DNA from 3 places in the Paenibacillus sp. RC21 genome. Region 3 is predicted to be linked to each of the others. Evidence: riboswitches for the same ligand, from Rfam matches in the RefSeq annotation. Region 3 holds a riboswitch; each other region holds the start of a gene.

Region 1 (10,558 bases), on a different contig from region 3:
ACAAGTTGTGCATTTAAGCACATGGTTATATTATACTGATTTAATTTCCCTGAACCAAACTTCCACTCCAGGTCGCTTATTTCGCTTAGTTGCGACCTGGAGTAGAAGACCGCTGACAATGGTCATGATGGCCTATTTGGAAATATGAATATCGCCTGAAGTCGTTTTGACCTTTATAACGTTCACACTGCCGGGAACGGATTCGGGAGTATCTATACTTCCTGAGTCGGAGCGGACATTATAAATACCTTTAAAATCAGGGGCCTGCTTAATCCTCACATCACCGGAGTCTGAATCGACTTTCAGGTTGGCTGTGGTACGTTGTGTGATATTCGTAATACCGGAGGTCAGGGAAACTTGACCATTGCCGCTATAATCGTTAATTTTGGCATCCCCTGAAGTGAGTTGCAATTCCATATTTGCTGTAACCTGACTAGCCGTAAAACTGCCGGATGTTAACTTGGCGACCAAGCGGGTACTTTGGAGGTTTGAAATCTCGGCATTGCCAGAAGTGGCTGTGATGTTTGTGTTTTGAATGGAGGCATCCTGGAGGTTTACGCTTCCTGAATGTACATCTGCCTGTAGCCCTTTTAGGGTTTCACCAGCGGGCATTTCTACCGTGATCGTTTGTTTCAAATCAGGAGAGATAGAGAAGAATGCCAAGGAAAGGGCTGGCTCAGATTGAATGGAAAGCTTACCGTTCTCAATACGGGCATTATGAATCTGGTCGGCTACTTTTGTCTGGACTTCTCCACTCATGCGTATCGTGCCCTGCTCGCCGGAACCGGGAGTAAAGACAATAGAGACATCATCGGAGCTATTCACTTTAAGTTCCTGTAGCTGTCCACGTGTGAACGTCCATTTTTTATCAATAGCTGTTATTTCCTGCATCGCTTGTTGGTTCCATGGAGCACCGTAGGCTACCATCCCGGCCACACCGATGATGATACATAGACCCGCTGCAATAAACCATTTTTTATTCATGTTACTCGTTAGCTCCCCTCAGGGTAGTCTGATTCCATTTCCAGTATCGAACCGTACCTATGACCAGAAGGTTCAAAAGGTAGCGTACTCCAGACAGCAGCAATAGGCCAATCCCGGTCAACATGATGGAAAAAAAGAATTTAGCGGGATAAAAGTTGCCGTTCAGCGCATAATCTGCGATAGCAAGAAGGGGGGCCACTATCAAGCTGACCGCTGCTGCGGCCAACGAAACCCATACTGCCCACAAAGACGCTAAGACAGGAATGGAGATTAACAAATTGAGAAACAACAGCCCTAAGAAAGTAAATAGATTGCGTGCGAAGCTTCCCTGGCGAAGTGGAGGAGGGGATGTATTCCAGGTTGCATTGGGATCATCCAGCGCTTCGCGAGCGATATCCTCCGGGTTGCCCAATTCGCTGGCAATTTCGGCCTCACTTTTTCCATTCACCAACCCATAGTCAAAATGCTGACTTAAATCACCAAGCAGTTCATTACGTTCCTCTGCGGGGAGAGGGGAGAGACGTTGCTCCACCTCTGTAAGAAACTGTTTTCTATTCATCGGGATTTCCTTCCTTCAGTAGGCTTGCGACATGATGGACAAATTCATTCCATTCCCGTGTAAGTATTCTCGTGTAATTGCTGCCTGCATCGGTCAGCCGATAATATTTACGGGGGGGTCCCTCGGTCGATTCCTGTAAATAAGTTGTACAGTATCCCTCTGATACCAGACGGCGAAGCAGCGGATATAAAGCTCCTTCGGCTACTTCGATATGACGGGAGACGGCCTGAGCCAGTTCGTAGCCGTAACGGTCCCTGCGCCCAATTAAAACAAGAACGCACAGTTCCAGCACCCCTTTTTTGAATTGGATGTTCACATTCATGAGCGGTGCTCCCTTCCTGGATGTTATCATTGCTTCATGGGTGTCGTTTGGAGTATGGGGGAGAAATGTGTGCTTGAACATAAGAGATTTCAGGTACTAATCATAAATCAGTAGTCAGGTATAATTTAACATCATGTACTGTTTAATGCAAGGTACTAAAATTTTAAAAATAAATCTGCGGGCTCATTTTAGGAGTTTTCTTTCGCTTTTAGAGTCAATGAGATAGCGAATGCTGCTGAAAAAAGTAGTTCTATTTAGAAAAACGCCGAATCTTGGGGGAATTTGCGGAAAAGGAACTGCTTTAATTTCATTCTTAAGGATGTTAAATTGTAAAATCAGCATGTTGCATCATTCGATTCCCAACGCTCGAAAGTACAATAGATAGACGAACTAAACCGTTCCGATCTATATATTGCTGATTTGAAATCGCTCTTGGGATTGTTGCAAAATGCTCAAATAAAAGGGTCCATAGAGATAAAGATCATTTCTTATGAAAAGGATGGGGTAAAGGATGAATTGGGAACGCTGGTATATGGAGCTGGATCAGGATCAGGATGATGAGACTTGGGAAGTATCAGAGGAAGTCGTGCTTCGGGGCACGGTACAACTCCATTTTTACGGACAGGACTCGGAGGTAGAGATAGAGTTTATTGTGTCCGCCGATTCCGAGGAAGAAGCACAGGCCGTAAGAGAGCCTAAGCAGGAGCAAAAAAAGACATGGGAGCAATATATGGCACATGGGTCAGACATTCATCCTCGTGTGCTGGAAGCGATACACCATTACTATGCAGATGTAGTGGAAAAGTACCGGAGCGCTTATACCTCATGGGGAGAAGACCCGGATGAATATGCGCCTTATGTGGAACGCTCGGAACAACTGCTGAAACGGTTACAGCTGGTGTCTATATTGATTCCAGACTCAGCGGAAGAGGATGAGCTGTATTTGAATTTTAGCTGTTCCTGGGATAGAGAGCATGGCTTGGGTGTACATATGAAGCAGGGAACACCCGAGCATATTCAAGGGGCATACACATTATATGATTTGGAATAGAATCCCCTTCCGGCGTTTAGGAAAAAAGAGGGCCGGGAAGGGGAGGGTTATAGAAATTAGCTGGATACAGCCAACGAATCTCTGGCTGCTTGAGCAGCCAGCACCATTTGCTGTAATGCGGCGACGGATTCATCCTTGGTGCGGGTTTTCAGGCCACAGTCTGGATTGACCCAAAATAAATCAGAAGGCAGTACGCGCAGGGCACGCTGTATCATACTCAGCATTTCTGACACATCGGGAATGCGCGGGCTATGGATATCATATACGCCCAGACCGATGCCTTTGTCATACACCTGATCCTCAAAGCTGACAATCAGTTCTCCGTGGCTACGCGAGGTTTCAATAGAAATGACGTCGGCATCCATATCGGAGATGGATTGGATCATATCCTGAAATTCGGAATAGCACATATGCGTATGGATTTGGGTGGCGGGTTCAACGGTTGCTGTTGTAACAAGAAAGGCTTGAACCGCCCACGCCAGATAGGCTTGCTGCTGTTCTTTTTTCAGTGGAAGCCCTTCACGGATCGCGGGTTCATCGACCTGAATCATGCCAATCCCCGCTTTTTCCAGTGCTTCTACCTCTGCACGCAGGGCCAGTGCTAACTGTAAAGCAACCTGACTGCGAGGAATATCATTACGTTCGAAGGACCAGTTCAAAATCGTTACCGGACCTGTCAGCATTCCTTTGACTGGCTTGGAGGTCAACGATTGGGCGAAGGCCGTTTCTTCCACGGTCATGGGTTGATCGAACGACACGTCTCCGTATATAATCGGCGGTTTAACACACCGGGAGCCGTAGGACTGCACCCACCCGTTTTGTGTAAAGGCAAAGCCTTTCAGCTTTTCGCCAAAAAATTCAACCATGTCTGTCCGCTCAAATTCCCCGTGTACGAGCACATCAATGCCAATGTCCTCCTGGATATCAATCCATTCCTTGATTTGCTGCTGAATGAACGTCCGATACTGCTCGGCAGACCATTCCCCTTTGCGATAGTGCAGACGGGCTTTGCGAACCTCTGCGGTTTGCGGGAAGCTGCCAATCGTCGTCGTAGGCAGTGGAGGCAGATTCAGCTTGTCCTGCTGGATCACACGACGCTCAGCGAAGGGAACGCTGCGTGACTGCGGCTCTTTCGCCAGTAGATCCGCCATATCGGTAGCGGTCTGTACTCGTGCCGCCGAGCTGTTGAAGCGGGCTACCACGTCCGCACTCTGCTCAAGCTTGGCAATTGCCGAGGGTTCGCGTTTGCCAAGCGCAGCGGTCAAAGCTGCGATTTCTTCCAGCTTTTCATCGGCAAAGGCCAGCGCTTGCACCAGCTCTCGGTCCAGCTTGTGCTCTGCTTCCAGACTGACTGGCACATGCAGCAGACTGCATGATGGCTGCACGATGAGCTGTGCAGCGGTGGTTTGCTCTGCCAGTTGTCCAAGCAGCGCAGCTACGGTGTTCAGATCGGAGCGCCATATATTGCGCCCGTCAATAACACCAGCGGCCAGCGTTTTCCCTGCGGGGAAGCCATGTCGTAGCACATGTTCCAGGTTTTCGCCATCATCGTGCACAAAATCAAGACCTATTCCCTGTACCGGGAGCGTGGACAGGCGCTCATAATGATCCAGACTGCCAAAGTAGGTTTGCAGCACGATATTTAAGGATGGAGCAGCTTGGGCCAGAGCCTCATAGGCCTCCTGAATAATGTCCAAATCCTCTGTCGGGAATGAGGTGGTCAAGACAGGCTCATCTACCTGCACCCACTGAACGCCTTCCGCAGCCAGCTCAGACAGGACGCGGGCGTACAGTGGCAGGAAGCTTCGTATGATCGCGGCCAAATCCTTACGGTCATAGCCTTTGGACAGAGCAACGAACGAATAAGGACCGATAATGACGGGTTTACCTTCAATTCCTAGTTCCTGTTTCGCTTCACGATAAGCCTGCAACGGCTTATTCTCGGTGAACACCGGAGTTGCATTTGCCAATTCCGGTACGATGTAGTGGTAATTGGTATTCAGCCATTTGGTCATTTCACTGGCGGTGGCACCCTTTTGTCCACGGGCTATCCCGAAATAGACGGACAGAGGAACAGGCCCATCGGGACGGTAGTTGAACCGTTCCGGCACCAGACCGAACATCACGGATGTATCAAGCATGTGATCGTAATAGGAAAAGTCTCCGACCGGAATTCGATCGATTCCCTTGTCGCGCTGCTTGCTCAGATGCTCCAATCGCAATCGTTTCATCTCGGTATGCAATTCGCTTTCATCCATGCTGCCGTTCCAGAAGCGTTCCAGTGCTTTCTTCCATTCCCGGTTTCCTCCGATACGCGGATATCCCAGGTTACTGCTGATCAAGCCGGACAACTCAGGCAATTCGGTAAATGACATGTACTTTTCCTCCCAGGCTGGTAGCCAGTTTATTTTTGCGTACAAAAAAAGACATTCCTCCCCGGGGTTAAAAATGAGTAGGGGAAAGAATGCCTCCGTTATTTAAAAAATGAAAATTCGGCGACTGCTCTTAACACCTCCCTATCTCCCGTAGGTACTTGCGATGTTGTTGAAATAGGCAGGTCTCCTGACTTACGGATCATGACTTTCAGCGCTCCTTCCCGGTCTGTGGACCAGTGGGTGTATCAACAGCTGAAAATTCCCCGTTTACAGTGGCGGGACCGCGCCGGACTTGCACCAGCTTCCCTTTTAAGCCTGTACTGAATAGAACAGACACCTATCTCCAAGCTATGCGATTATGGTATGACGAATAATTATGCACTCGTATACTTGTTCACCATCATAAGTGAAACTTGCAGGATACGCAATATAAACTCTGTTTAAATCTAAAATGAACTACATGCAAAAAAAGACAAGCCCTCTCCATAAGGAAAGGATTTGTCTTAGGGTGTAGTATCTCATGCGAGTATAACATCGCCTTAGGCTAATGTAACTATAGATCCTGCCTGAATGCTGGCCTTCACATCCACCAGTCGTTGATTGCGGCTGCCCCGGAAGGGAAGGGTCAGATCCTTTTGCTGTTCTACAAAAGGACCGTCCACAATCACATCGCACAGCAGCGCCAGCTCCCGGCGGGCCTGATCCGTAAGCAGCTCCTCATAGTCAAAGCCCGTATAGGCCCACACGGTTCGGTCAGGGCAGGCAGCGCGGAAGTCGCGCACAAACTGCGTGCATTCCGATGCCGAGAAAAAAGGGTCTCCGCCGCAAAGGGTTAACCCGTCCAGCAGTGGATTATCTGCGATGTCACGGATGACTTCCTGCTGTCGCTCCAGTGTGAACGGTTCACCTGCGCGGAAGCTCCATGACGAGGGATTGAAGCAGCCGGGGCAGGCATGGCGGCAACCGCTAATGAATACGACGGTACGCAGGCCATGCCCTTCGTTCAGAGATTCCGGAATGTAGCCGCACAAATTCACCGATGCTTCACCCGGTCACGCACCTCAGCCTGCTTCGCGGCGTTGAAGCGAACGGTATAATCACCTGTCAGATATCCGGTTACCCGGCGCAAGCGCTGAAAATGCGTATGTTCTTCATCAGCACCGCATTCGGGACAGCTTGTCCCGATAATGCCCTCGTAGCCGCATTCCGTGCAGCGGTCTACCGGATGATTGATGGAGAAGTACCCAATGTTCTGATGGAGCGCGTATTGTACAATTTTAAGAAACGCCTCCGGGTTATTCCGCGCATTACCATCCAACTCGATGTACGAAATCGCACCAGCGTTGCACAGATTATGAAATGGGGCTTCGAGGCTGATTTTACGGGCAGCCGGGAGCGTGTAATACACAGGAATGTGGAAAGAGTTCGTGTAGTATTCTCGATCATTTACCTCGGGAATAATTCCAAAATCACGCTGATCCAGCAACGTGAACTTGCCGGATAGACCCTCGGCAGGCGTAGCGAATAGTGTAATGTTAAGATCATGCAATTCACTCATACGGTCGCAGTAGACACGCATAGAAGCTATGATTCGCTGTGCTTCACGGTATACAGCGTCATCCTCTCCGTGGTGCTTGCCATACAGTGCCTTCATGCATTCGGCTAACCCGATAAACCCGACCGACAGCGTACCGTGCTTCAGTACGTTGCCCACTTTTTCATCCGGCTCCAGCTTTTCTCCGCCTTCCCATACCCCTTCGCGCATCATAAAGTCTGAGGCTTTTGCCGGCTGGCTGGTCTGTATATGGTAGCGATGGATCAGTCCGTCCACGGCAATGCGCATAACCTCTTCCAATCTGGTATCAAAGCCATCCCGGTCAGGTATCTTGCGCTTGCCTGTGCAAATACCGTACTCAATGCCAAGACGCACCAGATTAATCGTATTGAATGAGAGATTACCCTTGCCGCTTTGACGGTTTCTGCCGAAACGGTCAGCAAAGGTGCGGGTACGGCAGCCCATCGTCGCAATAATGGTATCCGGATCATCTGCGCGGTAATAGGGCAGGTTGAAGGTAGCATCCACATTGACAAAATTGGGATACATACGTTTGCTGGAGCATTCTACTGCCCGCATGAATAAGTCATAGTTGATATCGCCTTCGGCCTGATTAATTCCTTTTTTGCATTGGAAAATATGCTGTGGGAAAATAGGGGTTTCCCCGCTGCCCAGGCCACGAATAGTGGCCTCCAGCAATGATTGCGTAACAAGCCGCCCTTCAGCAGAAGTACACATACCGTAATTCAGTGATGTGAACGGAATTTGCCCGCCTGCCCGACTGCTCATGGTATTCAGGTTATGAATAAGGGATTCAGCGGCCTGGCGGGTCTCCGTCTCCGTTTCTTCACGTGCGAATGCGTATGAACGAGGGCAGACCTCCTGTAATAGGCTGCTGGCTATATGTAATTCGTCATCAGGCAGGGTGGGTTCTATTTCTTCTCCGAACAGACGGAGTCCCTTTCGCAGATGCTTGCGGAAGGACCGGGCCACGAAAGGAGCAAGGTCCCAGTCTATTTTATTGGCAGAGACACCTCCAAATTGGCTGTTTTGCTGAGACTGAAATATAATAGCCACCAGTGCCATAGCAGACATAATGGTTTGTGGTGTGCGCACAGAGCCATTGCCTGTATTAAAACCATCTTGCAACAAACGACCAAAAGGTATAAAGATACAGTTCGTAGTCCCGAGCACATATTGGTCCAAATCGTGAACATACACATATCCGTGGTCGATAGCGTCTGTCAGTTCAGGCGGAAGCACACGTAGTCGCGCATACCATTTGGCGTACTCGGAGCCGAGCTTACTCATTTTTCCACTGAACGACTCTCCATTCAAATTTGCATTCTCCCGCAGCATGTCCAAGTCTTGTGCCCCAATGACCCGCTCGCCGATGCTGTATAATTGATGTTCCTCCAACACTTTCATTGCAAAAACCTCCATATAGTAAAATATATATTATTCTCCAAAAAACAATATATTGACGATATCGTGTACTAAACAATTGTTTCGGTCTATATATTGTATATATGGATGGATAGAGAGTATGTGATTATTGTCACGTCGACAGGGGGAGAACGCACAAAAAAGTCAGGTGAAAGTTAGGAACACATCAACGAATACGCTCCTTATTCTACACCTGACGATCGAATATTTGACGGAAAACAAATAGGATGGCAATCCATTGGATCTGAGTATGTTTTGTAATAAATTACTGAATAATTTAAAGCAGCTTTTTCAGTTGGGACACCCGGCCTTGTGAGATATCGAGCATTTCGGCATATACCTTTTGCGGCAGGTTGGGATGTTCCTGAATCAGCTTTCGGAGCTTTTTTACCATTTCTCCTTGCTGGACTCTGGATTGTTTAGGCTGCCAGGTTGTATGGTTACGAACCGGCTTGGTATGTTCTTGAGCCTGGATGGCTTCGGTGCTGGTGGGATGTACATTTTCCTCTGTCTTTAATACCTGAATGCAATCGGCGCAAATAAAGCTATCACGAAAATAAGTCAAATGATCAACTGCGCCGCAAAATTTGCAGGATACACCTGTATATTTCCTTAATACAAATCCTTCTTCATTCACGAAAAATTCGAGCGAATCACCAATATTGATATCCATCGTGGTGCGCATTTCCTTGGGAAGCACGATTCGCCCCAATTGATCCAGAGGCCGTGTCATTCCGGTATTTTTCATAAACCCTTCCTCCTTTGATTATATATCCTGATTATACCAAAAAATATTATTTTTTGCTTTGTTTTTTGCTTTATTTATTGAAGAAAATATACAATTTTTTTAATTTACACACTGTTACTAACCAGGTACATTGGCTAAGAGCTTCCTGAATGGTTCTGTAGAAGGCGCGGACGAAGCTACAATTCGTGATTATAAGCTCATGTCCTAACAAACACCGATATCCACGCCATTGGCGACACTGGTCTATTCGGTATTGATTGAGGAAAGACACCAAATGGTGAGCAACAGCAATTGTTGCCGGGGTACTCCTTTTTCGCTATGATATATTAAAACGCTTTCATAACGGCCTTTTATGATATTTTAAATGGAGACAAGGAGATGACGGATATGAGTCATGAAACAACGGATCTAGAATATCTTTTTCAAAATCCGAAGCTTCATCTGGACGAACGTGTACGGGATTTGGTGTCTCGGCTAACCTTGGAGGAAAAGATTGATTCCATGCTGCAATATCAGCCTGCCATTGAACGATTGGGAGTCCCCGCATACAAGCATGGTACGGAAGCAGCACATGGTATAGCCTGGTTAGGAGAGGCGACTTCATTTCCGCAGCCTGTGGGGTTGGCTTGTACGTGGGATACGGAACTGATGCGACAAGTCGGCTCGGTTATTTCGGATGAAGCGCGTGTGTACTACCGCCGTGACCCGGCTCTAAACGGACTGACGTTATGGGCACCAACCGTAGATATGGAGCGTGATCCGCGCTGGGGGCGTAATGAGGAAGCGTATGGAGAAGACCCGTATTTGACGGGAGAACTGGCGAAGGAATTGGTCAAAGGCATACAGGGCGATCATCCGGTATATTTGAAAGCGGTTGCGACATTAAAGCATTTCCTCGGAAACAATAACGAGGTGGACCGGGGAAGTGATTCCTCCAGCATAGACCCGCGAAACCTTCGTGAATACTATCTGAAAGCCTTCGAGAAGCCTTTTACGGAAGGCAAAGCCCAGTCCATGATGACCTCTTATAACCTGATTAATGGAACGCCTGCTACGTTGTACCACGGTGTTAATGATATTGTCAGGGACGAATGGGGAATGGACGGCTTTGTCGTCAGTGATGCTGGTGATGTGATGGGAATCGTAAAGGACCATCAGTATTATGACTCCCACACACCGGGTGTGGCTGAATCTATTCGCGCGGGGATCGACAGCATTACAGATGATGCGGATTTGTCCAAGCAGGCCATTCGTGATGCCTTGGCGCAAGGAACGCTGCAAGAAACGGACCTGGATCAGGCGTTGTTCCATACATTTCGTGTTCGCTTTCGTCTCGGGGAATTTGATCCGGCGACAGACAATCCCTATGCCTTGGTCGGGGAAGAGGTCTTGATGACAGAGCAAGCCCGTGAACTGTCGTTGCGTGCAGCGAGAGAGCAGATCGTACTGTTGAAAAATGAGCGTTCGCTCCTGCCGCTGGACCCTGCGGGGTGCGGCAAGGTGGCGGTGATCGGGGCG
Region 2 (10,558 bases), on a different contig from region 3:
TGGCAGATTTATTCTATTTAAGAAGGAGCGATACCCGCATCATGAAAGTTTTGGAAGAACGTATTCGTCAAGAGGGACAGATTTTATCCGACACGGTATTAAAGGTAGATTCATTTTTGAATCATCAGGTAGATACAGCATTGGCGCTGGAGATTGGTAAGGAGTTCGTACGTCTTTTTGGCGGTGCTCCCATTACGAAGGTGCTTACGATTGAAGCAAGCGGCATTCAGTTTGCCATGGCTACAGCCATTGCATTGGGTGTTCCGTTCATCTATGCGAAGAAAAAGAAGGCAATCACGCTGAACGAGCAGGTTTACTTCGCTGAGGTCCACTCGTTTACACGGCAGGAAACCTATCAGGTGAGTATTTCCCAAAAATATCTCGATACCAGCGACCATGTGCTGATCGTGGATGATTTTCTGGCGACTGGCGCAGCATTGGTCGGACTTACGGATATTGTGAAGGAAGCAGGAGCGGAGCTGGCCGGGGTCGGCTGCGTGATTGAAAAGAGCTTTCAGGAAGGCCGTGGACTGCTGGAGCAAAGAGGTATTGCCGTACGTTCTCTTGCACGTATCGCTTCGATGGCACCTGGCGAGGTTCATTTTATAGAAGAAGCGGGTGCGGTGATTCCTTCCGTTAAGGAGAATGTGGGATGCTAAGCAAACAAAAGTTATTCGCGCTGGGCTTCCAGCATGTGATGGCGATGTATGCCGGAGCGATTGCCGTACCTCTGATTGTAGGGGGAGCATTGCACCTGACGCCAGCCCAAATGGCCTATCTGGTAGCTGCGGATCTGTTCACCTGTGGGATTGCCACGTTGTTGCAGATTATGGGCACACGGTTTTTCGGCAGTAGATTGCCTGTCATTCTGGGCTGTACGTTTACGGCGGTGGGTCCGATTATCGCGATTGCGTCGACCTCGAATTTGGCGACCGCGTACGGAGCCATTATTTTATCCGGTATATTCGTGGTGCTCGCGGCACCGTTGTATGGCAAGCTGCTACGCTTTTTCCCGACGGTGGTTACGGGCTCGGTGGTTACGATTATCGGCCTGTCCCTCATTCCGGTGGCGATGAATAACGTAGCAGGGGGCCAGGGCAGCGCGGATTTTGGACAGCCGCGTAATTTGCTGCTGGCGTTAGTTACTTTACTGGTTATTTTACTTGTGAATCGGTTGGCCAAGGGCTTTTTGCGCTCGATTTCTGTGCTCATCGGTCTGTTTGCGGGTACCGTGGTCGCTTATGCGATGGGGATGGTACATTTTGCTCCAGTGGCGCAAGCGTCTTGGGTGAGTGTTGCACAGCCGTTTTATTTTGGTAAGCCTGAGTTTAGCATTATGGCAGTATGTACAATGATTATCGTTAATATTGTCAGCATGGTCGAGTCTACGGGCGTTTATTTGGCAGTGGGCAAGGCGATTGACCAGAAGGTAGAGCAGAAGCAAATCGTCAATGGGCTGCGCTCTGAGGGACTTGCGATTATGCTCGGGGGTATTTTCAATGCGTTTCCTTACACGGCATTCTCGCAAAATGTAGGTCTGATCTCATTAACACGTGTCAAGTCGCGGAACGTTATTTTTGCTGCGGGTGGTATTATGGTTGTTCTTGGTCTGTTGCCCAAACTGGCTGCCTTAACGACAGTGATTCCTAATGCTGTGCTGGGAGGGGCGATGATCGTCATGTTCGGTTCGGTTGCTGCGTCGGGCATGTCTATTTTGTCAGAAGTGGACTTGCGGAAGGAAAGCAATCTGCTGATAGCGGCATGTAGCATTGCGGTGGGCCTCGGCTCTGCCGTGCTGCCCCAAGTGTTTGACCAACTGCCGAGCTTTGCCAAAATGCTGCTGCAAAACGGCATCGTATCCGGCTCGATTACGGCGATTGTCTTGAATATCGTTTTAACGAAAAAACAGGGCGAGTCAGTCGAAGGCGGGACGGTGGCGGAGGTTCCGCAGAAGGTTTGATAATTAGGATTAGATAAAGACCGCCGGAGAGAGGACGTAAGCCTCTTTTTCCGGCTTTTTGGCATAGAGTTATTGATAAAACCCTCTTCCTGTATGAAGATCGGGGTTTGAGATTCTATTAGAAGAATTTGCTAGAGTGGTAGGCGAGGTCATGGTATAATCTACCTTATGGATTTTGAATAGTGGTGGATGTTTTCAGACCACGGCGCAGCTTCCCGAAAGGGGGTGAAGCCGATGGTCAACCTTGTGTCGTGCTACGATGTGTTGCGTTGGATGGTTACGTTACTAAGCCTGGTGTTTAGTATTCGTAAACTTTATCGCTGGCTACGTCGGAAATTTCGGAACAAGCGAAAACCCACCGCTTAATTAGGTTAGGCGCCTAACGGTGGGTTTAGCTAAGCATTTAGCGCGCCGTGGTGATCCACAGCCTTTCAAGTCCTAAGAGTCTTTGCCGTTGGTAGCGGCGAAGACTCTTTTTAGTATACGGACACGGTGGTTATCTCTATACCTAATTTTATCACGTCCATTGCGTACACGCAACGCAAAGCCACAGCCTTGTTTCTCGCTGTATCATTAAAATTTAAATTATTATGCGACATTTGTTGACAAGCCTGTAACAACAAAATAAGATAGTCCTAATTCGTAATATAGAGGAATAAAGGAAGAAAACAGGTGTGAACCGGACTTTCCACCTACAGGGTTTCGCTGAAATCATGTAGATGGCTGTTGTGCGTGTTCACTTAAAAGGGAAGTTCGGTAGATTCCGACACGGACCCGCCACTGTATACAGGCATCAGCAGGGAATTGCTGTAGCTTTCGGAACAGCCACTGGAACTGTGAAGAACCGGGAAGGCCTGAGAGATAAGCCTGAAGTCAGGAGACCTGCCTGTTTTAACATCACTGTCAGACCCACGGGATGCTGGGGAGGTGGTTAGGCGTGCTGCATACGGGAATGTCTGAAACCGATCCGATCCCCCTTGTTTTTAGAGGGTGAAGAGGGTGAGCTTAGGCATTTTATAATGAAAGCATTTCTGACTGCTGATTAAGCGGTCGGGGATGCTTTTTTCGCGTTAGGTATGTATGAGATTACAAGATGAGGGGAGTCAATAGAATGATAAGCAATCGTAAAAAGCGTTCATGGTTTATATGTACAGGGGTGATGCTACTGCTGGCAGTTATGGCTCTTTCGGGATGCTCGACAACTAATAAGACGGCGGATAGCCCCAGCAAGGGCGAGAACACATCCACACAACAGGCTACAGCAGATAAGAAACTGGTGATGGCGTATACGTGGAAACCGTCGGGCGTTGACCCGCACGGAGACAATAGCTGGGATGTCATGCGGTCCGGCGCAGGTGAGACACTTGTCCGTTTGAATGAAAAGCTGGAACCAGTGGCTTGGCTGGCCAAGGAATGGAAGCAGGACAGTCCCACAGTTTGGACGTTCAGCTTGCAGGATAAGGTCACTTTTCATGACGGAAAGAGTATGGACGCGGAAAGTGTGAAGGCTTCCCTGCTGCGCTCCATCGAGAAAAGCCATTTGGCAAAGGATTTGCTAGACGTAAAGTCGATTGATGTAACTGGGCCGCTGTCGTTGAAAATCACGACAAACCAGCCCAATTCAGCGCTGGTGTCCAATCTGGCTGATCCATCGACGATTGTGCTGGATGTAGCGTCTATGAAGGATGAGCAGAGCTACCCTGCGATGACAGGTGCTTTTAAAATTAAAGCGTTCAACAAGGATCAGTCATTGGTCGTAGAGCGTTATGACGAATATTGGGGCGAGAAGGCACGGCTGGCTGAAGCAACGATGAAGTTCATTACGGACGGCAATTCACGCCTGTTGGCGCTGCAATCTGGCGAAGTAGATGTAGCGACTGATATTCCGGTGGATAACGCGGAGGTATTAAAAAAGAACGATAAGCTGCAAGTGCTGTCGGCTCCCTCTTTGCGCACTCATATGATCGTGTATAACATGGAGTCGCCTGTGTTCAAGGATGCCGCGAACCGCAAAGTAGTGGACAGCCTGATACCACGTGCATCCATTGTGAGTGCGATCATGAGAGGCTATGGTACGGAGGCAAGCAGCCCATTCCCGAGCATTCTCTTCTTCGGCAAGGTGGAACGTAAAGCGCTGGACGGAACGGCGGAGCAGTTGTTGACGAAGGATGGTTGGCAAAAGGATGCCCAAGGTACATGGACCAAGCAAGGCAAGCCGTTCGAGGTTACGTTGCTGACCTTCCCTCAGCGTCCAGAGCTTTCGGTCATGGCTGAGGTGATTCAGAGCCAACTGCTGAAAGAGGGCATCCAGGTGAAGATCCGCAAGGTGGAAAATATCGACGAGGCGCTAACCAAAAACGATTGGGATTTTGCCATGTACAGTATGCTGACTGCCCATACGGGGGAGCCGCAATATTTTATGGACATGTTTTATTCCTCTAAAAGCGAGGCCAATGTAAGCCGTTATGGTTCCAAACCGCTGGAGAACCTTCTTGGCAGCTTGAAGCTGGCGAAGGATACAGCACAGCGTAATGCCGTGACATTGCAAGCGCTGGATATCATTAATACCGATTTGCCGCAGTCGTTTATTGTTCACCCTGATAATGTATTTGGGGTGAAAAAAGGGGTTGAGGGCTTTACACCGCATCCGATTGAATATTACTACATTACGGCGCAATCCGATATTGCGGAATAACGGGCTGCGTACCCTATGATTCGTTTTATTCTGGAACGTGTGGCGCAGCTTGTCATCATTGTGTTCGTTGTATCCACGCTGACGTTTGTGCTGATGAGGCTGGCTCCCGGCGACCCTGCTACCATTCTGCTCACTGCGCATAATGTGCCTGCCTCTGAGGAGGCGTTGACGGCGCTGCGGAAGGAGCTGGGCTTGAGCGAGTCGCTTCATATTCAGTATGTAAACTGGCTGCGGGATGTGTTCACAGGGCACTGGGGCACCTCCTATGTATCCAAGGAGTCGGTGCTAACCGAGCTGTGGAACAGACTGCCTGCTACCGTGGAGCTGGCCTCGGCGGGCTTTGCCGTCATGACGTTGCTGACTCTTGGGATGGGGCTGGCTGCCTCGGTAAAATCCAGCGGTTGGCTGGATCGTCTGGGAAGGCTGTTTGCACTGCTCGGATCGTCCATCCCCTCTTTTTGGCTTGGCTTTCTGCTGATTTACCTGTTCTCCGTCCGTTTGGGCTGGCTCCCGTCCATGGGTCGGGAAGATTGGACTCATTTGGTACTGCCAGCGCTGACCCTTGGGGCAGGTTTGGGGGCTGTGCAAGCCCGTGTGCTGCGTGCTCAAATGCTGGAGCTGGGTGACCGGAATTTTGTGAAGGCGGCGAAGGCCAGAGGCTTTTCCCGCACGCATATTCTGTTTTTTGAGATATTCAAGCATGCGATTTTGCCGATCATCACGCTGTTAGGCACGAATCTGTCATTTATGCTGGCGGGCAATGTCATCGTAGAGACGATTTTTTCATGGCCGGGTTTAGGCAAGTATTTTATAGATGCGATTACGCAGCGGGATTATCCAGTGATTCAGGGGTATGTTATTTTTGCTGCATTTTTAATCGTAGGTGTTCAGTGTTTGGTAGATGTGGTCCAGGCGGCTGTAGATCCAAGGTTGCGATTGCGTTAGGGGAGGAAGTTGAAAATGAAAAACATGCGGCTGTCCTTCAAAGGGAGCTTACTGACAGGAGGAGTGCTGCTGGGCCTGATCGTGCTGCTCGGGGTACTGGCTCCATGGGTTGCTCCTCACGATCCTCTTGATGTGGACCTTCTGAACCGTTTGGCACCACCTAGTCGGAAATATCCATTTGGTACGGATCATCTGGGTCGGGATGTACTGTCACGGCTGATTTACGGCATTCGGACAAGCGTACTGATTGCCTGTGCGATTACAGCAGCCACGCTCTGCATCAGTTTGCCGATAGGCTTGCTCATTGGCTATGTGCGCGGGCGTGTGGATCAGCTAGTCATGCGGGTGATTGACGGAGTGCTTGCTTTTCCCGATATTATTTTGACGGTGGCGATTGTGGGTATCTTGGGTCCGGGCTTTGTAAACATGACCTTAGCCATTATTGCGGTACGGTGGGCCGGGTATGTTCGGTATATTCGCACCCTTGTTCAAAAAGCCTGTCAGGAGGACTATGTGAGATACGCCCGTTTATCCGGTAATTCACATGTGCGCGTACTGAGACGTTATGTATTGCCACAAGTGCTGCCACAGCTGCTTGTGTATGCGGTTTGGGACATCGGGCGAGTGGTGCTTATGGTTGCCGGACTTTCCTTTCTGGGGCTGGGCGTACAGCCGCCTAAGCCGGAATGGGGCGTGATGCTGCATGATGCGACGTCGTATTTTCAGGTGGCGCCGCATGTCATGATTTTTCCGGGCTTGGCGATTATGCTGTTTGTGCTTGCGTGCCAGCTTCTGGGAGACCGATTCTCCGAAAAGGGGGCGGCAGAATGAAGGATGGGACAGGACAGATGAAAGGAAATATGGTAGGGCGCAAGCCAATGTTGCACGTGGAACATCTGGAGATATGCCCCATAGGCACAGGAGCGGGTACACGTATTGGCGCAGCAGCAGGTGCGTACGCAGGTGGGAAGCCGGGTGCGAATGGGAAAACAATACGGAACAGCGTCAACCAACCGCTGCTCCGGGATGTCAGCTTTTCCGTGTATCCGGGGGAAATTGTGGCTCTAACCGGGCCGAGCGGATGTGGCAAGAGTCTGACCGCGCACGCAATCTCGGGCATGCTGGAGCCGGGGATCGGCGTTACGCAGGGGCATATGTACTACAACGGGGAGGACATCGTCCCGTTCGATGAACGGCGCTGGCAAAGGCTGCGCCGCGAGGACATTGCCCTGCTCATTCAACAATCGCTGAGCGGGTTGAATCCGATCCGTACCGTCCGCGCACAGCTGACGGACACGCTTAGACTGCACGGGCGGCGCTGGATGCCGCCCGACCAGAGGGGGCTGGGCAACCTACCCCGCCCTGTACAGCATCAAGCCCCCCCACAGGGCGTGCTGCCCCGGATGTGGCAGATGCTGAGACGGATTGCACAGCTGGCTGGAGGCTGCGCTACTCAAGCGCAGGAGGATTATCTGTGCTCTTTATTGAGCAAGGTCGGGTTTGCAGACCCTGAGCATATTTTGTCCTCGTACCCTTTTGAATTAAGCGGAGGGATGTGTCAAAGGGTACTGCTGGCTGCGATGCTAAGCTCCGGTCCGCGCCTTTTTATTGCCGATGAGCCTACCACGGCGCTGGATGTTATCAACCGGGACAAGGTTCTGGCGTTATTCCAACAGTTGAGAGAGGACTTGGATCTCACCATTTTGCTGATTTCTCATGATCGTCAGGGTGTGAGTCGTGTGGCGGATCGTGTACTGGAGATGAGCCCGGAAGGAAGGATGCTCGAATGATACTGGAACTAAAGCAAGTGACCAAAGCCTATCCTGTCCGCAGACGGAGAAAAGGCTGGTTCAACAAGCAAGAAAGCGGGCAGGCCGCCGTGAAGCAGGTGAGTCTGGAGCTGCAACGGGGAGAATGCCTTGGACTGGTTGGCGAAAGCGGAAGCGGCAAAAGTACGCTGGTACAATGTATCCTAAGGCTGGAATCGTTGACCTCGGGGGAGCTTTGGCTGGATCATCAGCCCATTCACACTGGAAGGATGAAGGATATCCATCTGTACAAACGAATCCAGCTGGTCGCACAGGATTCGTCTTCCTCGCTCCATCCTCGCATGATCATACGAGATATTTTGGAGGAGCCGATCCGTAACTATTTTCCCGAACGAAAAGCGCAAGCGCTGGAGATCTGCCTGTCTTTACTGGAATCGGTGGGGCTGGACGCGGAATGTCTGGAGAAATACCCATCGCAGCTAAGCGGCGGACAAAAGCAGCGGGTATGCATCGCCCGTGCGCTGGCGGTGGAGCCGGAAATCATCTTGTTCGACGAGTCCGTCGCCAATCTCGATACGGAAACGCAGGCTTCCGTACTGGACATGCTCAAGAAAGCACAGGAGGAGCGCCAGCTATCCTATCTTTTTATCACCCATGATCTTCAATCCACCCGTCCGTTTTGTGATCGGATTGCCGTCATGTATCAGGGGGAGATTGTGGAGATATTTCAGGAGTGGGATAAAGACCTGTTACAGCATGAATACACGCGTACTCTGTTTCAAACGTTGACGGAATGAGCCATACCTCTCATATTCTACAAATTTAAAATAAATATGAGCTTTCTTTGTCGAATATGTTGACAAAATAGGATGTGATACCTATTCTAAATATGATTATGATAATCATTATCACATATATAGAAAAGGGGAAATACATTGATGTCCGTTCGACACCGCAAGACTGCCACCATTATGCTGGTGGCAATCCTCTTATTATCCGTTATTTTGGGTTGCGCGAAGCAGGAGAATACACCTGCATCCACCTCAACTGACGGAGCTGCCAATGAAAAGTCGATCACACTATCGTGGCCGCGTGACATTGGTACGATGAATCCTCACGTATACAATCCTTCCCAACTTTTTGCACAATCCATGATTTATGAGCCGTTAGTCAGCTACAAGCAAGGTGGCAAGCTGGAGCCTGCTTTGGCTGAAGCCTGGACCATTTCAAAGGACGGCAAAACATATACGTTCAAGCTGCGCAAAGGCGTGAAATTTTCAGATGGAACGCTATTTAATGCGGCTATTGTCAAAAAGAACTTTGACGCTATCATGAAAAATGAGAAAACGCACAGCTGGCTTGGTATAGTAAGCGTTCTCGACAAAACTGAAGCTGTAGATGACAGCACCTTCCGCATGACGCTCAAAGAGCCGTACTATCCGGTGCTTCAGGACTTGTCCGTCGTTCGTCCGTTCCGTTTTCTGGGTGAAGCCGGGTTCCCGGATGATGGAGATACGTCCAAAGGCATCAAGAAACCGGTAGGTACCGGACCTTGGATGCTGGATGAATACAAACAAGACGAATATGCGACCTTCAAGCGTAACCCGAATTATTGGGGAACCGCACCGAAGGTGGATAAAATTATCGTAAAGATCATTCCCGATGGCGAAACACGTGTAATGGCTTTTGAGAAAGGCGATCTGGACCTGATTTACGGAGAGGGCGTCATCAGTCTGGATGCTTTCAAGCAGCTTCGCGACACGAATAATTATGTGACCAAGCTGTCCGAGCCTGTCGGTACAAGAAGCCTGTTGCTCAACTCATCCAATCCCAAGCTGGCAGACCTTCGGGTACGTCTGGCGCTCCAGCATGGCTTTAACAAGCAGGCGATGGTGGAAGGCGTGACCTCGGGGCTGGAGGAAAAAGCGGATACTGTTTTATCCAAAAACTATCCGTATACAAATGTGGACTTACAGCCCGTTGACTATGATGTGGAAAAATCCAAAGCGTTGCTGGATGAGGCTGGCTGGAAGCTGCCCGCAGGCGGCACGGTACGGGAGAAGGACGGACAACAGCTGGATTTTGAGCTGATTTTTGATAAGACCGATCCGATCCAAAAGGCGATGGCCGAAACCATTCAGGCGGAATGGGGAGAACTGGGTGTCAAGGTGAACCTGACCGGACTGGAGCTGACGGTTCAAATCAAACGCCTTAGATCCAATCAGTTTGATCTGTACTTCTGGTACAACTATGGTGCGCCTTATGATCCGCATTCCTTTATTAATGTCATTGCCAAGAAGAGCTTTGGGATTTCCGAGGTACTGAGCGCTCTTCCGATGAAGAAGGATCTGGATCAGCAAGTACACGAAGCCCTCTCATCGACAGACGAAACCAAGCGTCAGGAGCTGTATGCTTCGATTCTGAAGACTCTTCAGGAGCAATCTGCCATTGTGCCTATTTCGTATATTAAGAAAACCGCAGTATATCAGAAAAAGATTACGAATTTTGTATTCCCGGCCAATCGGGATGAAAATCCGTTTGAGGGAATTGAAATCGGGAAGTAGTTGAAATCGAAGGGTAACGATAGTTTACAGGATAGGAGGACAACTCATGATCAGCTATATCGGGAAGCGAATGGTAGCGGTCATTCCTATTGTTCTCTTTGCCACCCTCGTTACCTTTGCACTCATTCATATTTCACCAGTTGATCCGGCCGAAGCCTATTTGACGGCAGCTCATATCTATCCAACTCCGGAAATTTTGGAGCAGAAAAGACATGAGTTTGGGCTGGATCAGCCTTTGCTGACGCAGTATATACAGACGCTGCAAAGAATCAGTCGGCTGGACTTTGGTACTTCATATCTGACGAACAAGCCGGTGTGGGATGAGGTGAAGGTTCGGCTGCCTGCCACCGTCGAGCTGGCGCTGAGCAGTATGGTGCTATCTATCGTGGTGAGTATCCCGCTGGGCGTACTGGCGGCGATGCGTAAAAATGGCTGGATCGACATGCTTAGTCGGGGAATTTCTTATTTTGGAGCGTCTATTCCTCAATTCTGGCTGGGATATCTGCTGATCTTCTTTTTCTCCGTGAGGCTGGATTGGCTGCCTGTAGAGGGGCGGGGGACATGGCAGCATCTGGTGTTGCCTACATTGACTCTGTCGCTGGTTCTGATTGCTCTATATACGCGC
Region 3 (10,558 bases):
GGACAGCGATGAGCGGCTGCGCCGAGGATGACGCCTGCCAATGCGGCAATTTCCAGACCGCCGACCTTGGTCAGTACATCTAAGGCATCGTTCCCATCAGGCTGGTTCACGTCCAATGCGCGGCAGACGACCGCTATTTTACGGGTCAGCCCAGCCGAATCCACACCTGTGCCCCGGCCGACGATTATTTCTGGCTCCAGCCCGGTAAGGGCACATACGACCGCAGCGCTGGCCGTCGTATTTCCAATGCCCAGCTCTCCGGTTACGAACAGTCGTGTGCCGCCTTTGACTGCTTCCGCAACGGCTTCAGCTCCTGCCAAAACCGCTTGCTCGGCTTCTGTACGCAGCATCGCCGGCCCCTTCGCCATGTTCGCGGTACCCATACGCACCTTGCGGTTCACCAGATCCGCATGAGCGACATCTGCGTTCACACCCACGTCTAGCACCTTGACATCTGCTCCTGCATGACGTGCCAGCACGTTAATTGCCGCGCCGCCGGACAGCATGTTATACAGCATTTGCTGTGTAACCTCAGCCGGGAAGGCGCTGACCCCCTCTTCACACACACCATGATCCGCAGCCATCACCATAACGGTTTTACGGTCAAACTCAGGCTTGTCCACCCCCGTAATGCCTGCTAACTGTATAGCCAGACTTTCCAGCTTTCCAAGACTTCCCGGTGGCTTCGTTAATTGATCCAGATGCTCCGAAGCCGCCAAGGCTGTCGCCCCATCCGGCTGTGCAATGCTGTCTATTAACTGCCGTAATTTTTCGTTCATGCCTTCCACTCCCTGCTCCGTATATATGTGTTTAGCGATCTCATCGTAAATTCTGTTGCTTCAGCACTTGACTCAAGCAAGCTACTCAAGTCGTTCACCCTGACCAGATACATCCCTTGCACGTCTTCGCAGTAAAAGCTGCGGCACACCACTATCCGGGTGAGGCAGCATCACAGGCTCAACACCGTACACATGGCGAATACGTTCCTCTGTTAGCAGCTCTGACGAAGCTCCTAACCCTTCAACCATCCCGTCCTTGAGCACAAGCAAATCATCACAAAACTGGGCAGTCAAATTGAGATCATGCAGAACAGATATAATCGTCACACCTGTTTCCCGGCGCCATTCCGCCAGCAGCTCCATAAATTCAAGCTGATAGCGCAGATCCAAATAGGTTGTAGGCTCATCCAGCAGCAAAATCTGCGGCTCCTGCACCATCACCTTCGCCAAAGCCACACGCTGCCGCTGTCCCCCGCTCAATTGGTCTAACGGCCTGTCCGCCAAAATAGTAAGACCCAGCCTCTCCAGCACGCGATCCGTGATGATTCCCGGGTCCATCCCTTTTTCCTTATCCACCTTTTCTCTACCAAACCAGTCCTGATGGGGAAAGCGTCCCATTTCCACAACTTCCCTTACCGTGTAGCCCACTGGAGGAAGCCCTTCCTGCTGGAGTACAGCCACAAAACGGGAAAGCTCTTTTCTGCCATAGCTGCTGACCTTTTTTCCATATATAAGAACGTTGCCCGAAGTCGGGTGATCCACACCGGAAAGCAGATGCAGCAACGTCGACTTTCCACTGCCGTTCGGACCGATGATGCCCCACCAATCTCCTTCGTCTACGCTCCAGCTTATATTTTTCAACGCATGGAATTCCCCGAAATCACGAGTCAGACTGGCAATCTCCAGCGCCCGGACTCGCGTCTCCTGTGGTCCATTTGCTTCTTTCACAGCAATCCCCCCCTGCGCAGCTTCTTGTTCCGGTACAGGAGATATGCGAAGAACGGTGCACCGACAAAGGCCGTCATGACACCAAGAGGAATTTCCGTCGGAGCCAGCAATGTACGCGCCGCAGTATCGGCCCATGCCATAAAAATAGCCCCGCCCAGCGCGGATAACGGAACAATCATCCGATAGTCGGGGCCCGTCACCAGACGGATAATATGCGGTACAACGAGTCCCACAAAGCCAATCACTCCGCATACCGAGACAGCCGCGGCTGTCAGCAGCGTGGATATGATCAGAACAGATAACTTCGTTGCATCTACATTAACCCCCATATGAGCCGCCTGACGTTCACCCAAGGCCAGAATGTTCAGCACTCGTGCCCGGTTCCACAGAAACACCAGCCCAATGACCACATAAGGTAAAAGAATGCCTGTATACGACCAGCCGCGCAGACTGAGGCTTCCCATTGTCCAGTACAATATTTCATTGACCGTCTCCCTGGACATGGCTGTCAGAAAGGAAACGACCGCACCCAGAAAAGATTGCATCACCACGCCCGATAAAATGAGACTTTGCGTCGGAATTTTGCCGCCTTCCCTCGCCAGCGTCAGCACCATCCACAACGTCAGCATTCCGGTCGTAAACGCCACCAGCGGCAGTGTCCATACGCCTACAAATGAAAATTGAAGCCCCCAATAAATCAGTACCGCTGCCCCTACCGAAGCCCCCGAGGATACCCCCAACGTGTAAGGATCAGCCAGCGGATTGCGCAGCACACCCTGAAATCCGGCTCCCGCCAGCGCAAGCGCTGCGCCTACCAGCATACCCAGTAACACACGCGGCAGTCTGACCTTCAAAATAATCTGCTCTGTGGATGTATTCCAATCCGGTGTAACCGTCTCACCTAACCACGGCAGATGGTTGACCAGAATACCCGTGATTTGGCTGACGGGAAGCTTGGCTGAACCGATGCCGAGACAGAGCAGCAGCGTCAGCAGCAATAAAGCAAGACCTGCCCCTCCAAAGCCAATCAGTCTACGATTCATTTGAAAATTTCAGGATACACGCCCTTGGCCACTTCCTTGAGACCTTCCGTTACACGCGGACCCGGCCGACTGATCAGATTATCATCCACGGCAAACACCCGGTTGAGACGAACAGCCGATATTTGATCCCATCCACTACGGGCTTTGATGATATCGCCCAGTGTCTGGCCTGTTTTGTCGTCCTTGACATTTTTGCTGTATAAAATGACGTCCGGATTGGCCGCAATAATATTTTCCTCACTGATCTGATACCAGCCCTTTTGTGTTGCAGCCACATTTTCGCCGCCCGCCAAAGAAATCAGCTCGTCCATAAACTCGCCCTTGCCGACCGTCCAGCCGGGTGAAAATTCGACGTAGACTCTCAGCTTTTGCCCTTTACCGATATTTTTAACACCGTTTTTCACTTCCGCTACATCGGCTCTCATCTTGTCGGTTACCGCTCTCGCTTCTTTCTGATGATCGGTAATTTTCCCATATAGTTCGATATTAGCCATGACATCTTCAACCGTTTTCGGCTCGGTTTTAAAAATCATAATTCCCATGTCACGCAGCTTGGTTGTCGCCTGCTCACTGAGTGATATCCCTGCAAAAACGACTTCCGGATTCGCAGCAATGATCGCCTCTTCATTCGGCTTCATAATACCGCCCACTTTGGGCTTCTTTGTAGCCGCTTCCGGGTAATCCGAATAGTCCGATACACCGACAATTTCCTTATCCAGTCCGATGGCGAACAGCGCCTCGGTTTCAGCCGGGGAGACGGAAACGATTTTGTCCGGCGCTTTTTTGAACGTAAACTCCTGCCCGGTCGCATCCTTAATGGTCAGCGGGTAGACCGTTTTGCCCGGAGGCTCCTGAGCGGTTGCCGTCTGCCCCGGTTGCTGTGAAGCTTGATCCCCTTTATTTTCAGCGTTCTTTCCGTTAGCTCCACATGCACTCAGCACAACCGCCAAGACCAGAGCCAATAAGCCTGTAGTCCAGACCTTTATTTTATTCCCTGCCATAATTTACACCCCTCCATATAAATTCTTTTAAGAGCGTCACTTGAACATCATCCGATATCTGCTAAATCCAGCCTTCTTTTCCTTTCAAAAAACCCCTGCATCCTCAGATAAGGACACAGGGGTCACGTTAGCGCAGATCGTACGCAGGCGGCAGTTTCTTCCGCATGGACAGTCACTGCGAACACGTCATCCTTTCCTCGAAGGACTATGGTGACAGGCGGACGGGCAGGTATCCTGACTTACAGAAACATGCGACAGCCTGTTGCTCCTTCATATGCTTTATGGCACATAAAGCAGAGCGGGCTGGCATTTTTCCATTTACAGTGGCGGGACCGCGCCGGATTCAAACCGGCTTCCCTTTTAACAGCGCACCGGAAAGAACCCGAGGGTTTCATCCCGCTGCACCGACCTCGTCTGCTGGATATTTGATGTAGTGTTGGTCAAGCCGTTCTTTTACTTGATGATTATAGGTTAAAAAAGACTGGCTTACAACCCAAACCGCCTGTTTACCTGCCCTATGTCTGTGATCATGAGAAGTATAGCGTAGTCAGTTCATCCAGGTTATTCGGGAGTAGCAAATGCGGAGCCAGAGCTATAAACATCATGCCTGCTCCACCAGCCATCCGGTGAACTTATGCCCTGTAGCCAAATCTGGATGTGATTCTGTAGAACGGGTGGCGGTTAAATCTGCAAATGGCTTTTGTGCCAAACTCAACCGAATCGTAATTGCCGCTCCCGGCTTCGGATTCAGGCTCCAAAAATCATGACCCGGTACCAGCATACAAGCCAACTGACGAATCACTCCACCATGCGTGACGACCAGAACAGAAGGTGGAGCATCAGACAAACCTGTTTTCTGAATCTCCATCATTTTACGCCACTCATACAAAGAGTATAGAAATTCACCCAGGCGGTTCACAAAGTCTTTCCAGGACTCTCCACCCGGCGGCGTAACCCGTTGCGGCTCATCAATCCACGCGCGGTACAACGCCACATCCTTGAGCATATCATACGTTTTTCCATCCCATTCCCCAAAATGAAGCTCTCTCAGACGTGGTTCCATGGTGGCAGACCAAGCAGACATATTATCTGGTTTCAGTTCCGATTCTGGCAAAATGATCTGCAAGGTCTGACGACAACGTATCAAGTCACTACAATAGATTCGGGCAAAGGAATGTCTCTGTAATTTTTCCCGCAAAGACTCTAATTCCTGCTCTGCTCCCGGTAGCAAGCCCAGATCGGAGTGCCCCAGGTATCGACGTTCCCTGTTCCATAAGGTTGTGCCGTGACGTACCAGCACAAGCTCCAAATCCCATTGCGGGTGTTCTGTAAAATAATGCTTCAAGGTCATGTCACTTCCTGCTCTATTGCCGGTGTTCGGTGCGTCACGCTTCATCACTGCGTCCACCCCAGTGCATAGCATCCGGCGGACACGAACAGACACAATCCCACGAACATACTGGACACGGCAAACATCAGCCGAATCGTATGTCGGATATCCTCCGGCTCCATCGGTCGCACCAGTTCTCCCATATATGCACGGAAAGAGCGCACGCCATGATATACATTATAGCCCCCGAGACGAATTCCCAACGCACCCGCAACTGCTGATTCTGGAAAGCCACTGTTCGGACTGGGATGCAGCCGCGCATCTCGCCTTACCATACGCCAGCTACGTCCAGCATCATGCCCATAAACCCACGCCGCTACTACCAGCATACCCGCTGTCAGGCGTGCCGGAATGTAATTAGCCACATCATCCAGACGTGCCGAGGCCCAGCCCAAATGCAGATACTTTTCATTTTTGTAGCCAACCATGGAATCGAGGGTATTCACAGCACGATAAGCCAGAGCTAATGGTGCTCCCCCGATCAGGGCATAAAAAAGCGGGGAAATAATTGCGTCCACGATGTTTTCAGCCACCGTTTCGACGGTACCGCGCGCAATCTCAGGCTCATCAAGCCGCTGCGTATCCCGCCCGACGATCATCCCCAGCTCCCGGCGTGCCGCAGACAGGTCACCTGCCTTCAATTCGCGATACACCGCCATTCCGGCGTCCTTTAGTCCTTTGGAAGCAATCGTGGTGGCGATCAGCACAATTTCCGCGCCGATAGACAGCCACGGATGAATCCAGGCAAGCAAGCGCAGTAACGCCCAGCCAAGCGCGAAGGAGCCGCCCACCACAATCAATGGCAGCAGCAAGCCAGCGCGTTTCAAACCACGGTCACTGTGAACCCGGCGGCGAATCGCCTTTTCCAAGGCAGAAATGGCATGTCCCATGCCGATGACCGGATGTGGCAACCACCTCGGATCGCCGATCAGCCTGTCCAGAAGATATGCAGCCATCATGATCAAGCTAACTATCACGCCGCCGTTCCTCCTCCAGCACTTCACCCAATACAGACAGTAGCATGCCGTTGGCTTCCGTGTCCTTGACTGCAATTCGAAAATGGCTCGCCGTTAGCCCCGGGTACATAGCACAGCTACGTATAAGAATCCCGCGCTGTCCAAGCGCCTGTTGAATGGCCGATGCGCTCCACGTCCCCGGCGCCCGTGCCAGCACGTAATTCGCTTCACCGGGGATGACACCGCAACCCCATTCCGCCAAAGCGGTCAGCAGATGGCTACGCTCCGTAGCAATCAGCTCCTGCGTGCGGCGCTCGTACGCCTCACCGCTCCGCAAACACGCCTCTCCGGCCAGCAACGCCATTCCGTTCACGCTCCAGGTCACCTGCTTGGCGGTCATTCGCCGGATGTAGTCCGGATGAGCAATCGCATAGCCCAAGCGCAAGCCCGGAATCGCATAAAATTTCGTCATCGACCGGATCAAAATCACATGGGGATACCGATCCAGCACAGGCAATAGTGAAATTTGCCGCTCCTGCGGGATAAAATCAATAAACGCTTCATCCACCACCAGCACGGTGTCCGTTTTCCCCGCCGCCTCTGCCAGCTCGCGCAGCTCCTGATCGCCGTATTGCACACCGTTCGGATTATTCGGCTGACCGAGAAACAGAACATCCACCTGCTCCATGAGCTGGAGTATGTCCTCCACATCCGCCTTCCATTGAAGCGAGGCCTTGCCGTACACCCTGCTTACCTCGGCTCCAAATTTGCCTGCCAGCTCGGCATATTCCGAAAAGCACGGCTCCACCGTGCCCACACGCTTGGGAGCCAGTCCCAGTAACAGCAACGCCATACTCTCAGCCGCACCGTTTCCGATACTCAGCGACTCTGGTGGAACATGCAGTCGCCGCGCCAGCATATTTTTAAAATTCCGGTGTCCAGGGTCTGGATAGCGAACCACAGTGTCCAACGCGCTTTGTAGCACCTCAAGCACCTCTGGTGGCGGACCCAGCGGATTAATGTTCGCGCTAAAATCCACAAAATCCGCAGCCGCCCCGCCGAATGTCGCCGCAGCCGTCTCCCTGTCCCCACCGTGACCGTAAACCTCTATCATTGCCTATCATCCTTTCCGGCCGTTCCGAATCATTAGCTCCATTATGGGGCTGCTTTTCGCGTTGCGTCAATGCAAATGAGCTTTTGTGTACATCGCTCACTTGGGTTACAATAGAAGGAGATACACATAAAACTACACAGTTTATATATACGGAGGAATGGACATGCTGTTCATCGACAACCAGGGCATACACGATCCAGCCATTAATCTTGCCATTGAGGAGTACGCACTCAAGCATCTTCCGCTGGACGACAGCTATCTGCTGTTTTACATTAATCAGCCTTCTATTATTATAGGCAAGCATCAAAATACCATTGAAGAAATCAACGCCGAATTTGTCAGAGACAACAACATTCAAGTCGTTCGTCGCCTGTCTGGTGGCGGGGCTGTATATCATGACCTCGGTAATTTAAATTTCAGCTTCATTACCAAGGATAACGGGGAGTCCTTTCATAATTTCCTCAAATTCACACAGCCTGTCATTGACGCCCTGCGCCAAATGGGTGTGGAAGCCGAAATGACCGGACGCAACGATCTTCAGGTTGGTGAGCGGAAAATTTCAGGGAACGCCCAATTTGCCACGCGCGGACGCATGTTCAGCCACGGTACACTGATGTTTAACCTGAACCTGGACAATGTGGCCGCATCACTGCATGCCAATCCCGAAAAGTTTAAATCCAAAAGTACTAAATCTGTCCGTAGCCGTGTCGCTAACATCAGCGAGCTAATGGACCGTGAGATGACCATTGAGCAATTCCGCGAGGAGCTGCTGCGCTACATATTCGATGCAGAGCTGGATCAGGTACCCCAATATAAGCTAACCGATGCCGACTGGGCCAAAATCCATGAAATTTCCGCTGAACGCTACCAATCATGGGACTGGAACTACGGTCAATCCCCTGAAAGCAATATCAAGCACACACGTAAATTTCCGGTCGGCATTATTGATATCCGCATGGATCTCAAGGAAGGCCACATCCGTGATATTAAAATCTACGGCGATTTCTTCGGTGTGGGTGACGTCGCTGATATTGAAAATATTCTGCGCGGCAAACGCTACGATGAAGGTGAGGTTCGTCAAGCCTTGTCCTCTCTTGATTTGAAGCATTATTTCGGTAATATTGAATTGGACGATTTTGTCGGACTCGTATTTTTGGAAGACTAACATCCACTTTTCCCCATTGATTCAATCCAATTCTTCAGTGGTTATAAGGGGACAGGCTCTTAAGGGAGTCGTCCCCTTTTCATTGTGATATTGTCATTTTGAATATTATAAGATACAATTTGGACATTGCCCCATGATAGAGATAAAGGAGAGAATACCGATATGTATAAATTAATTGCCATTGATATTGATGATACACTCATTAACGATCAGAAAGAAGTTACTCCTGCAACACAACTGGCGCTTGAAGCCGCTGTAGCCAAAGGTGTCGTGGTTACACTTGCAACTGGACGTGCTTATGCATCTGCCAAACAACTCGCCCGCCAAACTGGCTTGAACGTACCGATTATTACGTACCAAGGTGCCTTGATTAAAAACCTGCTGGACGAAAACGTGCTGTATGAGCGTTATGTTCCACTCGTGGCTGCACGTCGCTTGTATGAATTCTGCGTGGAACGCAATCTGCATCTGCAAACGTATATAGATGACAAATTGTACACACGTGAAGATAATCAGAAAATCAAAGATTACACCGCGCTAAACAATACGGAATATTTTGTAGAGCCTGTATTCAGCAAATTGATAGAACTGCCTACGCCTAAAATGCTGATTATTGACGAGCCGGAAGTGCTGGACAAATTGATTCCAGAACTGCGCGAGCTGCTTGGTGATGAAGTGCATATTACCAAATCCAAGCCTCATTTTCTGGAAATCATGCATCATGAAGGCACCAAGGGTCACGCTCTTACGTTCCTTGCTAACCATTACGGCTGTGATCTGTCCGAAACGATTGCAATCGGCGACTCCTGGAATGATCACGAAATGCTCGAATGCGCGGGTCTCGGCATAGCGATGGAGAATGCCATTCCTGATTTGAAAAAGCTGGCTGATTACATCACTAGCAGCAATAACGAAGACGGCGTTAAGCACGCCATCGACAAATTTGTTCTGAATGCTGAATAATTTGTGCTAATGAAATAGCAACACAACAAAACCTCCAAACGTCGCATGTTCAGTAACACGCGATAGCTTGGAGGTTTTTTCTGTCATATCATAGGATGCTTAACAAATTCTAAATATCAGGCAGCAGAACGCACCTTTCGCCTGTTCACCAGACGGATCATTCCATTGTTCATAAGCATTAATCCGGTCACAATGAGCAGCACCCCCGCCAGCATCCACCAGCTTACATGCTCTCCGTACACCAAGGCTCCCAATCCCACCGCAATCGGCGGTGAAATATACAACCACGTCGTCGGGAAAAGAGGATTTGTACGCTCCATGAGCCAGTAAAACAGTGTATGTCCAATCATCGAACCAAACAGAATCAGATACAATAAAGAGCCCATGGCAGGAAGGTACTGCCACCCCTCAGAACTCCACGGCTCCGTGATCGCAGACAGTAACAGCAGCATCCATCCCCCATGGAGCATTTGCGCCGCATTCAGGGCAATCGGGTTCGTTTCCCGAAATACATCCATCACCCGCTTGGAATAAAGAGCCCCCCCGGAATAACACAGCTCCCCCAGCAAAATGACAAGGCATCCCGCCAGCCACAGGCCGCTGATCTGAACCGCCAATCCAGGCAGCACCACCAGCACCACGCCAAGAAAGCTGATCATGCAGCCAATGACTGTAATCCGCGACGTTTTTTGCCTTAGCAGCATTGATTGCAAAATAACAATCATCATCGGCCCCGTGGCTGACAAAATGGCTCCGATCCCCGAGCTGACATATTGCTCTGCCCAATACAAGGCCGAAAACGTACCAAAGGTCGTTCCCGCTCCAATGAATACCATTTCCTTCCGCCATAATAACGACCAGCGAACCTTACCCATCAGCTTCATGGCGACAAACAATATAGCCCCTGCTGCGAAAAAACGTACACCCGCCGACAAAAACGGCGGAAGTCCCGCTTCTACTCCCACTTTTATAGCCAAAAACGTTGTACCAAAAATAAGACACATTACCGTAAACGCGATTCCAACCATTATACGTCCCTCTCCCTTCAGTTGCTTTCAAGCATACAGGGAGACGAACAGAACAGATGTGTACCTACAGAACAGTTGTATACAGTTTTGAAATGTTTTATAGTAAAATACACAAAAGGAGTGTGGACCGAGTGGGCAAGAACAACAGCGAATTACTTTTTCCAGCCGATC

What was found. A riboswitch is a leader RNA that binds a small molecule or an ion and turns the genes downstream of it on or off. The one in region 3 is predicted to bind cobalamin.
Region 1: another riboswitch for cobalamin. It lies ahead of metE (5-methyltetrahydropteroyltriglutamate--homocysteine S-methyltransferase); the one in region 3 lies ahead of ABIA61_RS12500 (ABC transporter substrate-binding protein).
Region 2: another riboswitch for cobalamin. It lies ahead of ABIA61_RS16030 (ABC transporter substrate-binding protein); the one in region 3 lies ahead of ABIA61_RS12500 (ABC transporter substrate-binding protein).

Annotation. Positions count from the first base shown of each region.
Region 1 covers NZ_JBIYCS010000004.1:297,127-307,684, reverse strand. Annotated here, with positions in the region: gene ABIA61_RS14955 (DUF4097 family beta strand repeat-containing protein) at 133-984, opposite strand; gene ABIA61_RS14950 (DUF1700 domain-containing protein) at 986-1,543, opposite strand; gene ABIA61_RS14945 (PadR family transcriptional regulator) at 1,536-1,865, opposite strand; gene ABIA61_RS14940 (DUF6985 domain-containing protein) at 2,377-2,916, shown strand; gene metE (5-methyltetrahydropteroyltriglutamate--homocysteine S-methyltransferase) at 2,973-5,291, opposite strand; cobalamin riboswitch at 5,452-5,647, opposite strand; gene nrdG (anaerobic ribonucleoside-triphosphate reductase activating protein) at 5,831-6,328, opposite strand; gene ABIA61_RS14925 (anaerobic ribonucleoside triphosphate reductase) at 6,325-8,274, opposite strand; gene ABIA61_RS14920 (AbrB/MazE/SpoVT family DNA-binding domain-containing protein) at 8,570-9,040, opposite strand; partial or broken gene ABIA61_RS14915 (DUF7916 family protein) at 9,162-9,292, shown strand; gene ABIA61_RS14910 (glycoside hydrolase family 3 C-terminal domain-containing protein) at 9,428-10,558, shown strand, end outside.
Region 2 covers NZ_JBIYCS010000004.1:549,920-560,477, reverse strand. Annotated here, with positions in the region: gene ABIA61_RS16040 (xanthine phosphoribosyltransferase) at 42-659, shown strand; gene ABIA61_RS16035 (nucleobase:cation symporter-2 family protein) at 653-1,960, shown strand; cobalamin riboswitch at 2,667-2,864, shown strand; gene ABIA61_RS16030 (ABC transporter substrate-binding protein) at 3,072-4,655, shown strand; gene nikB (nickel ABC transporter permease) at 4,671-5,600, shown strand; gene nikC (nickel transporter permease) at 5,616-6,431, shown strand; gene ABIA61_RS16015 (ATP-binding cassette domain-containing protein) at 6,428-7,390, shown strand; gene ABIA61_RS16010 (ABC transporter ATP-binding protein) at 7,387-8,166, shown strand; gene nikA (nickel ABC transporter substrate-binding protein) at 8,308-9,933, shown strand; gene nikB (nickel ABC transporter permease subunit NikB) at 9,980-10,558, shown strand, end outside.
Region 3 covers NZ_JBIYCS010000003.1:581,375-591,932, reverse strand. Annotated here, with positions in the region: gene cobT (nicotinate-nucleotide--dimethylbenzimidazole phosphoribosyltransferase) at 1-779, opposite strand, end outside; gene ABIA61_RS12510 (ABC transporter ATP-binding protein) at 861-1,727, opposite strand; gene ABIA61_RS12505 (FecCD family ABC transporter permease) at 1,724-2,770, opposite strand; gene ABIA61_RS12500 (ABC transporter substrate-binding protein) at 2,767-3,771, opposite strand; cobalamin riboswitch at 3,979-4,172, opposite strand; gene ABIA61_RS12495 (histidine phosphatase family protein) at 4,373-5,122, opposite strand; gene cbiB (adenosylcobinamide-phosphate synthase CbiB) at 5,167-6,138, opposite strand; gene cobD (threonine-phosphate decarboxylase CobD) at 6,128-7,231, opposite strand; gene lplA (lipoate--protein ligase) at 7,395-8,396, shown strand; gene ABIA61_RS12475 (Cof-type HAD-IIB family hydrolase) at 8,559-9,359, shown strand; gene ABIA61_RS12470 (DMT family transporter) at 9,476-10,387, opposite strand; gene ABIA61_RS12465 (aminotransferase-like domain-containing protein) at 10,519-10,558, shown strand, end outside.